Regions from separate parts of the Paenibacillus sp. FSL E2-0201 genome, predicted to be linked through region 1. Evidence: riboswitches for the same ligand, from Rfam matches in the RefSeq annotation. Region 1 holds a riboswitch; the other holds the start of a gene.
The links. Region 1 has a riboswitch for cyclic di-AMP ahead of NSU15_RS25930 (alpha/beta hydrolase). Riboswitches for the same ligand answer to the same signal wherever they lie in the genome.
Positions count from the first base shown of each region.

Region 1 (5,058 bases):
TAGCATTCTTAGTTCTTCCAGTGTAATATCCTGAAACAATGCACTCTCTCCTCTGGTGGCTAACTTCTTAGGTTGCCTCTAAGCTGACTTCATCATTATTGCGCAGCTATTACCGTAATTTGACCCGGATGTTCTTCTGTTACTTCTCCGATCAATGCCGCTTCTACACCTGCAGCTACCAGCTCTTGTAGCAAGACTTCACTTTGTTCAGGAGCAACAGAAATCAACAGTCCGCCAGAAGTCACAGCATCACACAGAATATAACGGCTTAATTGGTCCATCTCTTCCGGATAAAGAATGCTGCCCTCCAAATGGGCAAAGTTATTCTTAGTTCCGCCTGGAACAAATCCCTGCTCCGCCAGCTCTCTTACTCTTGGCAGCATCGGTACATCGCCTTGACGAATAATCAGTCCGTGGTTACTTCCTTTAGCCATTTCCGAGGCATGTCCCAACAGCCCAAATCCAGTAACATCCGTACAAGCGTGCACATCATACGGCTCCATGATTTCAGCCGCTTTTTTATTCAATGTAGACATCACTGTGGTGAGGCGTGTGGTTTCTTCTGGTGATAGTTGATCCTTTTTAATAGAAGTTGTTAAGATGCCCACACCGATAGGTTTTGTTAGTATCAGCTTATCCCCCACCTGCGCGCCTGCATTCGTTCTTACTTTGTCCGGGTGCACCAGCCCCGTAACAGCCAATCCGAATTTAGGCTCTTTATCGTCGATAGAATGTCCACCTACAAGCGTCGCTCCTGCTTCCTGCACCTTGTCCGCTGCACCGCGCAAAATGTCACCGAGAATGCTTTTATCCAGAACAGAGATAGGAAATGCAACAATATTAAGCACTGTAAGCGGCTTACCACCCATAGCATAAATGTCACTTAACGCATTGGCTGCTGCAATTTGCCCAAAGGAATAAGGGTCGTCCACGATCGGTGTGAAAAAATCAACAGTTTGCACTAACGCGAGTTCATCGCTTAAACGATACACGCCTGCATCATCACTAGTATCCAAACCTACAAGTAGATCCGGGTTAGGAACGGTTGGTGGCAGACTGCGAATAACCTGCATGAGATCGGCGGGACCGATTTTGCAGCCGCAGCCTCCTTTTGAAGATAATGAAGTCAATTTTATAGTTTCGGCTTGAGACATCATGACTCAGCTCCTTTAGATAGTTAATATCGAATACCTTTAATCTTACATCAGTAGACAGCAATGTACAAAATGCAAAGCTACCGATTGGATTTCATTATTCTGTTCTTTGAGAAGGTGCTACGGGTGGTATTCTTTCGATTAATAGTATGCTAAAGGCTGGCTCATTCGTAGATTTCGCTACTTTGAGCCAGCCTTTAGTTCGATACTCTGTACTTTAGGGAGGTTTTCCCTATAATACTATACAAAAGAACGTCCCACAGCCAGTTCATACTCCCAGCTATGGAACGCCCTCATTTCTTGCTTAAACGTTAGCCGATCATTAAAACTCTGAAGAGGTTTTTGCAATCTAAGGTGCTTTCTCTACTAGGATTAACTGATCTGCTGAGCATCCTGATGTTTCTCCAAAAAACGCTGAAGAATAGCATTAAATTTCTCCGGCTGACACAGATTACTAGGATCTAATGCGTTAGGAATGATCGCTAACTGAGCATGCGGCAGCTGAGACACCATATCCTTCATACAGTTGACACCAAATTCACTAAAGTCACCGACTATACATAACGCGGGACGTTTAAAAGACTTTAAGCATCTAGTGTAATCTACATGACTCGTAGCCAGCCTTTGACGATACAATTCCCGTGGACGTTTGTCGAGAAGTCCTCTTCTAATCTCGTTATAGGCCAGGTTCCAGCGTTCGCGATACATCATACGAATCGAAGGCAGTACAAGCTCGCTAGGAGCGTAATACATTAACCAACTACAATATGCAGCCATAAGCTGAATTTTACCTACTATTGTTGATGCATGACTTCTACAAAAGCTATCCGCGACAACAATCGCCTTTACCCGTTCCGGGTATTGTTTCGCAATATGTTGAACGACGAGCCCCCCATAGGCGCTCCCGACAAAAACCGCCTCACGAATGCCCAAATCATTCAATAGCATAATTATATCTAGGCATTGCGTTTCAATAATCTCGTTTGGAGCCTGCAGCAATTCACCTGATTTGCCATTCCCCCGTAAATCGCACAGAATCACTTTATATTTATCAGAAAAATACTCTAATTGTGGTTTAAACATGCTATGTGTTAATCCATGTCCATGGATAAACACAACCGGAGTCCCTGTTCCAATGATTTCGTAATAGAGCGAAGTTCCATTCAGTTTAGCAATAGGCAAAATTAACACCTCTTTCACAGGTAAGTTCTATATCTATATGTGCTTATAAACGCAGCAAAAAACCACAGAGGGATTCTCTGTGGCTATTCATCATCAAATACGCCATTCATCCTCTCTCCATACGCTTACGAGGTTAGCTGTCGGATTCGGGCAGTGAGAGTTGCCCTACCTGTATGGATGCACTATTAAGCATCTGTAACAGGATTCACCCCATAACTAGTACCGACTGTCATATCGATTTCCAGTTGTTGGTTCCCCCGCTTTCCTTAACGGAAATTAAGCGGACTTCTTATGTAATTGTCAGTTATGTGATGAATCATACTCCGTGTAAGGTTTCTTGTAAAGTTGAGCCCTGGGCAAAATAATGATGAAAGCCATGCTTTTCATTTCATATTGAGCATACTCTTCGTTTTCTCTTTCTATTGCTCTTGTTTACTCGGTTTATTAAGAAAAAGTCGAGCGGTCATCAGAGATCAATCCCTGAACCACTCGGCTTCTTTATACAATCATTCGGCTACAACAGATCGGCGTTTTTCAATGCATGCTCCCAGCTCGGAAAAAAGAACAGCGCACTTCTCATAAGATCAGGATCGCTTTGCTTCACTTGTTTTTTGCTGATCGAGCTTCCGTCAGTTTGAAGCTTTTTGATACGACTTAACACTTCATCAGCCTCCAAAGGAATTTCCATTGAAACACTCCTTTCTCAGTGACCTGGTTTCCAATCATTTTCTCCATAATATGCAAATTTATTCTTCATTTCGATTTATAAGGATTAAAGCAGCTGATAGATCGGTTGTTCTGCAATAAAATAAGTAGGAATCATTGGATATTTTTCTGCCAAAACTTCAGCTAAATATTTCATTCCCGGGGCTTCACTCTCCGCATGACCTAACATAATCAGCGCATTCGATCTACCTTGATGTACTGCATCCCTCACATATTCCGGAGTTTCCCATTCTGGCCCTTCGCCAGCAATCAGTAAATCAAGATTGTGCTGATTAAAAAGAGGGATAGCCATTGTCCCGCCTCCTCTGTAACCCACTGATATCCCCACATGTCTGCATACCTGGGATAGGTCACCGGCAACACGTACATAGGGGATTCCTAGTTTTCTTTTTATGTACTGAGCCGCTTCACTTACTGTCATCGCAGGAATCGTTAGGATTGTAGTAGCGGGTTGCTGCTCATCCACATAAGCTGACCACTCAAGCTCTCGCAGCAAGCCCACCATGATCCCATCCGGTTTATAACGATGCCAATAATCATGATAACGAAAAATAGCCATTTCAGAACGTTTGATCAAACTCAGTTTCGTGCGATAAACAGCGTCATCCTCTAACCACTCACTCGTCTCATGGTGACTGTAATACACACCTTCATGTGTGATCAGCAAATTGGCGTTCAGAGCCATTGCTCGTTCCACAACATATTGCGTAGCGCAAAATGCTGTAACTATCCCTGTAACCACCGTTTTTGGATTTCCTGGCCTAAGTGTATCTACAGTCCCATCTATCTGTTCCTCAGTTCCCCTTAAATCTTCCAGTATTGTTCTTATCGTAATATTCACCGTAACCCTCCCTTTGAGTTTCATTCTTCTGATCTACAAGCAAATAAAAAACCCGCCCTTATTCAATATAAGGACGGGTTATTTACTACTTGAGCAGCTTACCCGCTCTATAATTTTGGGGCAGAGCCGATAATACGGTGAAAGGCTGGCTTCGGATGATGCTCTTCATCGAATAAGAAGGGCCAGTTCTTCCGGCCACGAACAGGGAAATCATCTAGCCAGGTATAGTCATCCGCTGCTCCCCAGAACGTGACTGAACTAATCACGTCGCGGTATTCTCTCAGCAGTGCGAACATCGCTTCATATCGATCTGCTTGAAGTTCGAGCAGATCAGCAGGTACTGTCTTTAAGTCCATTCGTTTGTCTTCAAAACGGAACATGGATACATCCAGCTCAGTCAATTGAAGCTGCAGTCCTAACGAGGCATATTTCTCAATCGCAGCACGAATATCATCAAGATTCGGATCGTATAGATTCCAGTGTGCCTGCAATCCGACGCCATGGATCGGCACCTCTTGATCCAATAGCGACTTCACCAGTTCATAGATTTTGTCACGCTTTAAGGGATGGGATTCATTATAGTCATTGTAGAATAATAATGCCTTAGGATCAGCTTCATGGGCGAATTCAAACGCTTTAGCTATAAAATCCGGGCCAACAATGTCGAGCCACTTCGAATGGCGAAGAAGCTCTTCTCCTTCATCGGCAATAACTTCATTCACAACATCCCAAGCATAAATATCTTCCTTATAACGTCCTACAACGGTTTGAATATGTGATTTGACTCGTGCAAGCAAAATCTCTCTGCTTACAGGTCCTCCGTTCTTATCCTCAAACAACCAATCCGTAGTCTGATTGTGCCAGACCAAGGTATGTCCGCGCATCGCCATCTTATGTTTTCGGGCGAAGGCAACTAGCTGGTCTGCTGCCCTAAAGTTATAAATATCCTCAAGTGGATGTAGACTTTCAAATTTCATCTCATTCTCAGCAGTTATACTGTTGAAATGATAAGCAAGCAAGTGCTCCTGTGATTGTATCGTAAATGGGTTGACCGCTGCGCCAATTTTGAAATCCTCCGAGAACACTGTCTTTAGTGCAGGCTCTGAGTAATCGCTAGCTTGTCTCATCAATTTCCCTCCCTACAAAAGCGTACAT
Region 1 covers NZ_CP150154.1:5,770,121-5,775,178, forward strand. Annotated here, with positions in the region: gene mnmH (tRNA 2-selenouridine(34) synthase MnmH) at 1-39, opposite strand, end outside; gene selD (selenide, water dikinase SelD) at 96-1,154, opposite strand; gene NSU15_RS25930 (alpha/beta hydrolase) at 1,527-2,336, opposite strand; cyclic di-AMP (ydaO/yuaA leader) riboswitch at 2,443-2,629, opposite strand; gene NSU15_RS25935 (hypothetical protein) at 2,851-3,024, opposite strand; gene NSU15_RS25940 (Nif3-like dinuclear metal center hexameric protein) at 3,109-3,903, opposite strand; gene NSU15_RS25945 (endo-1,4-beta-xylanase) at 4,011-5,030, opposite strand.

Region 2 (5,058 bases), 1.1 Mb from region 1:
TAAGTGTTATAGACCGGTTCTAATGCTGAGAGGCTAAGAATACAAAGTTTATTGTGCTTAAGAGATTTACATGTAGGTTAATGTACTTTGTACAAAGAGGAGAATAAGTCCTTTTAGACATTTTGAGGCGGGAAACTGAAGTAAAAGCAGAAAAAAAATACCTCCCGCGGTCACGGGAGGTCAAGGAGATATGAAAAGGTTAGAATTAACAATTTGATTAGTTCTATTATATACTATTTATTTTAGTTTGTCACAGGGGTAGGAATAGTAGAAATGCATTCATGACAAACTATTTTTCCTTTAAAGTAAGTTACGTTCTCAGCGTTACCGCAGAAAATGCAGGCAGGCTCATATTTCTTAAGCATAATGCGCTCACCATCAACGTAAATTTCAAGTGCGTCTTTTTCACCAATACCAAGAGTACGGCGCAATTCAATGGGAATAACTACCCGACCAAGTTCGTCTACTTTTCTTACAATTCCTGTTGATTTCATCATAACAATCGTTACTCCTCTCAATGTCCCAAAAACGCCATTATTCGACATTGTTCACTGTTTTATGATATTCATAATACCAACGATTCCCAAAACAGTCAACCTTTTTTCATATGCTAATTAAGAACTTTTTCACAAAAACTTTGAATTGCCTATCATAATCACGAATTCTAAAAAAAGTGTAAAAATAAACTTTGTCGATTTACCAAGACTAAAATCGTCATCATTCGACAAAGTACGACATAATTACTTATTATATACTTAAATTGGTTAAAATCATATTAAATTAAAAAAAGGAGTTGATCTCATGAAGCAGCCGCTCACAGAAGAAAAGGTTTTCAAAGATCCGGTTCACAACTATATCCACGTGCAGGATACTATTATTTGGCGACTAATAAATACAAAGGAGTTTCAGCGTCTACGCCGAATCCGCCAGCTGGGTACCTCGTATCTCACTTTTCATGGTGCAGAGCATAGTCGGTTTTCTCATTCCCTTGGGGTATACGAAATTACACGTAGAATCATTTCGCAATTTGAACGAAGCGGGTATAAGGATTGGATTCCTGAAGAAAGTCTGCTAACCTTGTGTGCGGCTTTGCTTCATGATCTGGGGCATGGTCCATTTTCCCATTCTATAGAAGAAGCTTTTGAAATGAACCATGAGGATTGGACTTGTCGTATTATTCTGGAGGACACAGAAATAACTGAAATCTTGCGTGATGTGGAGGAGGATTTTCCTCGTAAAGTAGCTTCAGTGATCTCCAAAACTTATGAGCATGAAATCGTTGTTAATCTGGTTTCCAGTCCGCTAGATGCTGATCGCATGGATTATTTGCTACGTGATGCGTACTATACAGGTGTAAACTATGGAACGATCGATATTGATCGGATTTTGAGAATGCTGCGTCCTTATAATGGTCGGGTTGTGGTAAAAGAATCGGGAATGCATGCGATTGAGGATTATTTAATGTCGCGTTATCAAATGTACTGGCAAGTATATTTTCATCCGGTGACACGCAGCTCTGAGATTATTTTGCGACAAATTTTCCGTAGAGCTAAGGAGCTTTTCCAAGAGGGGTACCATTTTAGTTTTATGATTAATCCGCTGGAGGATTTGTTCCGTGGAGAGGTGACAGTGAAGCAATATTTAATGTTAGATGAGGCGCTGGTTCAGACGGCTTTTATGCAGTGGACGCTTGAAAAAGATGAGCTATTAAGCGACTTGTGCACCCGTTTTATTCATCGTAAACTGTATAAATATGTTGAGATGGAGAATCTTGATACAGATATGATTACTGAAATTCGCAGCAGTTTTGCGGCAGCGGGACTTCACCCGGAATATGACTTGGAGATTGATTTTCCGACAGATTTGCCCTATGATGTGTTCCGTCCGGGAGAAGCCTTTGACAATAAGCAAATCTTGCTGCTTGATCGACATGATCAGCTGAGGGAAATTTCAGAGGTGTCGGATATTGTACGCTCTATTAGCGGCATTCATCGTGGCAGGTATCATCTGTATTTTCCTCAAGATAAGTTGAGACAAGCGCTTACAAGATTGCCATCTTCAATAGCAGAGATTTTTGCAAAATAATACAAGAAAATATGGGATTTTTGACAAGAAGAAACGATGTTTTCGTCTTTTCAAATCAATAACTGCTTCCCGTAGAAATAGACGATACAATAGATGGCGTGAAATTCACACTGTCTTATGTTAAAAAACAACAAGGAGTGACGGCAAAAATGTTTCTGTTTGACACACATACGCATCTGGATGCACCTCAATTCGACGAGGATCGCGAAGAAGTTATCGCTCGTGCTGTAGAGGCTGGCGTTAGTAAGATGATTAATATCGGATTTAATCGGGAGACGATTCCCTCTACGATGAAGCTGGCAGAATCTTATGATTATATTTATGCTGCAGTGGGCTGGCATCCGCAGGATGCGATAGATATGAAAGAAGGAGACCTCGATTGGATCGCTTCTTTGTGCAGTCATAAAAAAGTGGTGGCTATTGGGGAAATTGGACTGGATTATTACTGGGATACCTCTCCCAAGGATGTGCAACATGAGGTTTTTCGCAAGCAAATCGGACTAGCCCGTGAACTAAAGATGCCGATTTGTATTCATGACCGTGATGCCCATGAAGATGTTGTACGGATTTTGCGGGAGGAAAAGGCAAATGAGGTTGGAGGCGTAATGCACTCATTCTCAGGAAGCTGGGAAACGGCAAAAATGTGCTTGAATCTTGGTTTTCATTTATCGTTTGGAGGACCCATTACGTTCAAAAATGCACGAGTGCCAAAAGAAGTGCTTGCGCAGACCCCGTTAGACCGATTATTGATCGAAACGGATGCTCCATATTTGACTCCTCATCCCTTCCGCGGGAAGCGAAATGAGAGTGCTCATGTGAAGTTGGTAGCAGAGGCGGCAGCTGAAATTAAAGGGCTAACATGGGAAGAATTGGCTAAAATAACGTATGCGAACGCACTGGAACGATTTGGGATTGAGTGAAAACGGGAGTAAAATAGGCGAAAAATAGAGAATGGCCGATATATTAAACTTTTTTAATATAAAAACGGCTGAATATTACAATATTTTAACCAAATTTTTGCTTAAACGTGGTTGAATCGTCCTTTACAACATGCATCAAAACAGGATATCATCTTTTCAGTGATGTGGGCTGTGTTATAGTGACAGCCACTGATTCATGGATCGTCTCGCTGAGTCTCCGTATGGAGAACGGGGGAACCAATATTGACCTGTCGCATGCCTGTATTTTGAATACGGCTTCGACGTGCCACAGGACAGTATTTGATTTCTTCACGTGGTCTTTGGGGTGAATTTAAGGGCAACCGCCATGAGCGGGTGACCTGAAATAGGGCGTCTCTCTTTCGTCCGAACCCGACAGCTAACCCCGTAAGCGCAAGTAAGAGAGGCAACCTCGTGCACAAGCATTCTCTATTCTGAATTTGGAGAAGCCACGAAAGAGTCCTCAATTGAACTCTTTTTAGGCTTTTTTATTTTTGAATAAATAGAATGTTGCCCACATACTGTTATATAACAGGGGTGGGAGTAGCTGTGCCGAGCAGGCGATCCATGAGCAGGAGACGCTAAGTTATTAAGTGCGTGTCCTGTGACAATCTCAAATAGTTTCGTCAAAGGAATTCAGTCCTCATGATATACAATTGACGACGGGGCTATGTAAGGAGGATGGAGAGAATGGGCGTATTCCAACCAGAAGTATCCCATGATTCGCAGTCATCCAGCAGGTCTTTCGCACTACGGTGGGAGCAAGTAAATACTCGCGTACTTTTACTTGCAGGCGTGATTTCAGTCGCTATCGCGCTACTTATTCTGCTGTACGTACACGGTCAAAGTAACAAACAATTATTTTTAGTAATAGACGGGCAGACACAGACGCTTGAAACGCGAGAAGCGCTTCTTGGTGATGTGCTGGAGAAAGAGCAAATTTCGCTGCAGCCGCATGATGAACTATCTTTAGGTCTGAGTGATGAAATAAAAGACGGTGACCGTGTCGTTATCAATCGTGCGCAGAAAATTAGCCTTATTGCGGACGGAGCAACAAAAACGTTATATACAACCGAGGATACAATCGGTAAAGCAATTGACAAAATGGGCATCACCCTAGAAGGTCATGATAAGATTTTCCCTTCGTTAGACACCGCCATTTCTGCCAACATGGAGATTAAGATTGTTCGCATCAACAAACAGACTGTACAGCGGACAACTAACTTACCCTTCAGAGTCATCAAGACAGCAGACCCCTCCCTTACTGTGGGAACAGTTAGAGTGGCACAGGCAGGCAAACCAGGCGTCATGATTCAGCATATTGAAAAGATCTACCAAGACGGAGAACTGGCCTCTATGCGCATGATTGGTAAGGAAGTACAAACGGTAACGAAAGATAAAGTTATTGCCGTTGGTACCAAACCACTTCCTAAGCCGGCTGTAGCTAAGACTACAACAACTTCCAAATCAAACACTACTTCCAAAACGGCTAAGGTTAGCGCCAAGACTAATAACGTCACAAGCAAGGCTGGCGTAGACTTTGAGTACAAGAAGATGATTAAGAACGTCTCCATGACAGCTTATTCATCAGAAGAGCCAGGTATAGGTACCAAAACTGCCTCCGGAACACGCGTAACGGAAGGTCGTACAATTGCAGTAGACCCGAATGTAATCCCTATTGGCTGGTGGGTATATATTGAGGGGCTTGGATTCCGCCGAGCTGAAGATACTGGCGGTGCCATTAAAGGCAATAAAGTAGATGTCTATTACGATTCACTGAGCCATGTGCGTAATTTCGGTCGTAAATCACGTACCGTTTATGTGATTGGACCTGTGAAGCCGGAGTTAAATTAGTTCGGAAGCTTTTGCAAATTATTCTTTGATAAGCTATAGTGATGATAACCGTTAAGGAACGCCAGATGATCATTTCGTTGATCGCAGAGCAACCGCTCATCACTTATAAATTCTTTAACCAAAAGAAGAGGAGCGAAACCTCTTCTTTTTTGCTTTTTTTGGAAGGAGTCAATAGATATGA
Region 2 covers NZ_CP150154.1:38,978-44,035, forward strand. Annotated here, with positions in the region: gene rsmI (16S rRNA (cytidine(1402)-2'-O)-methyltransferase) at 1-3, shown strand, start outside; gene NSU15_RS00175 (AbrB/MazE/SpoVT family DNA-binding domain-containing protein) at 243-497, opposite strand; gene NSU15_RS00180 (HD domain-containing protein) at 802-2,085, shown strand; gene NSU15_RS00185 (TatD family hydrolase) at 2,235-3,005, shown strand; cyclic di-AMP (ydaO/yuaA leader) riboswitch at 3,203-3,432, shown strand; gene NSU15_RS00190 (3D domain-containing protein) at 3,714-4,877, shown strand; gene rnmV (ribonuclease M5) at 5,055-5,058, shown strand, end outside.
Region 2: it holds a riboswitch for cyclic di-AMP, as region 1 does, so the genes downstream of both, NSU15_RS00190 (3D domain-containing protein) here and NSU15_RS25930 (alpha/beta hydrolase) in region 1, are expected to answer to the same signal.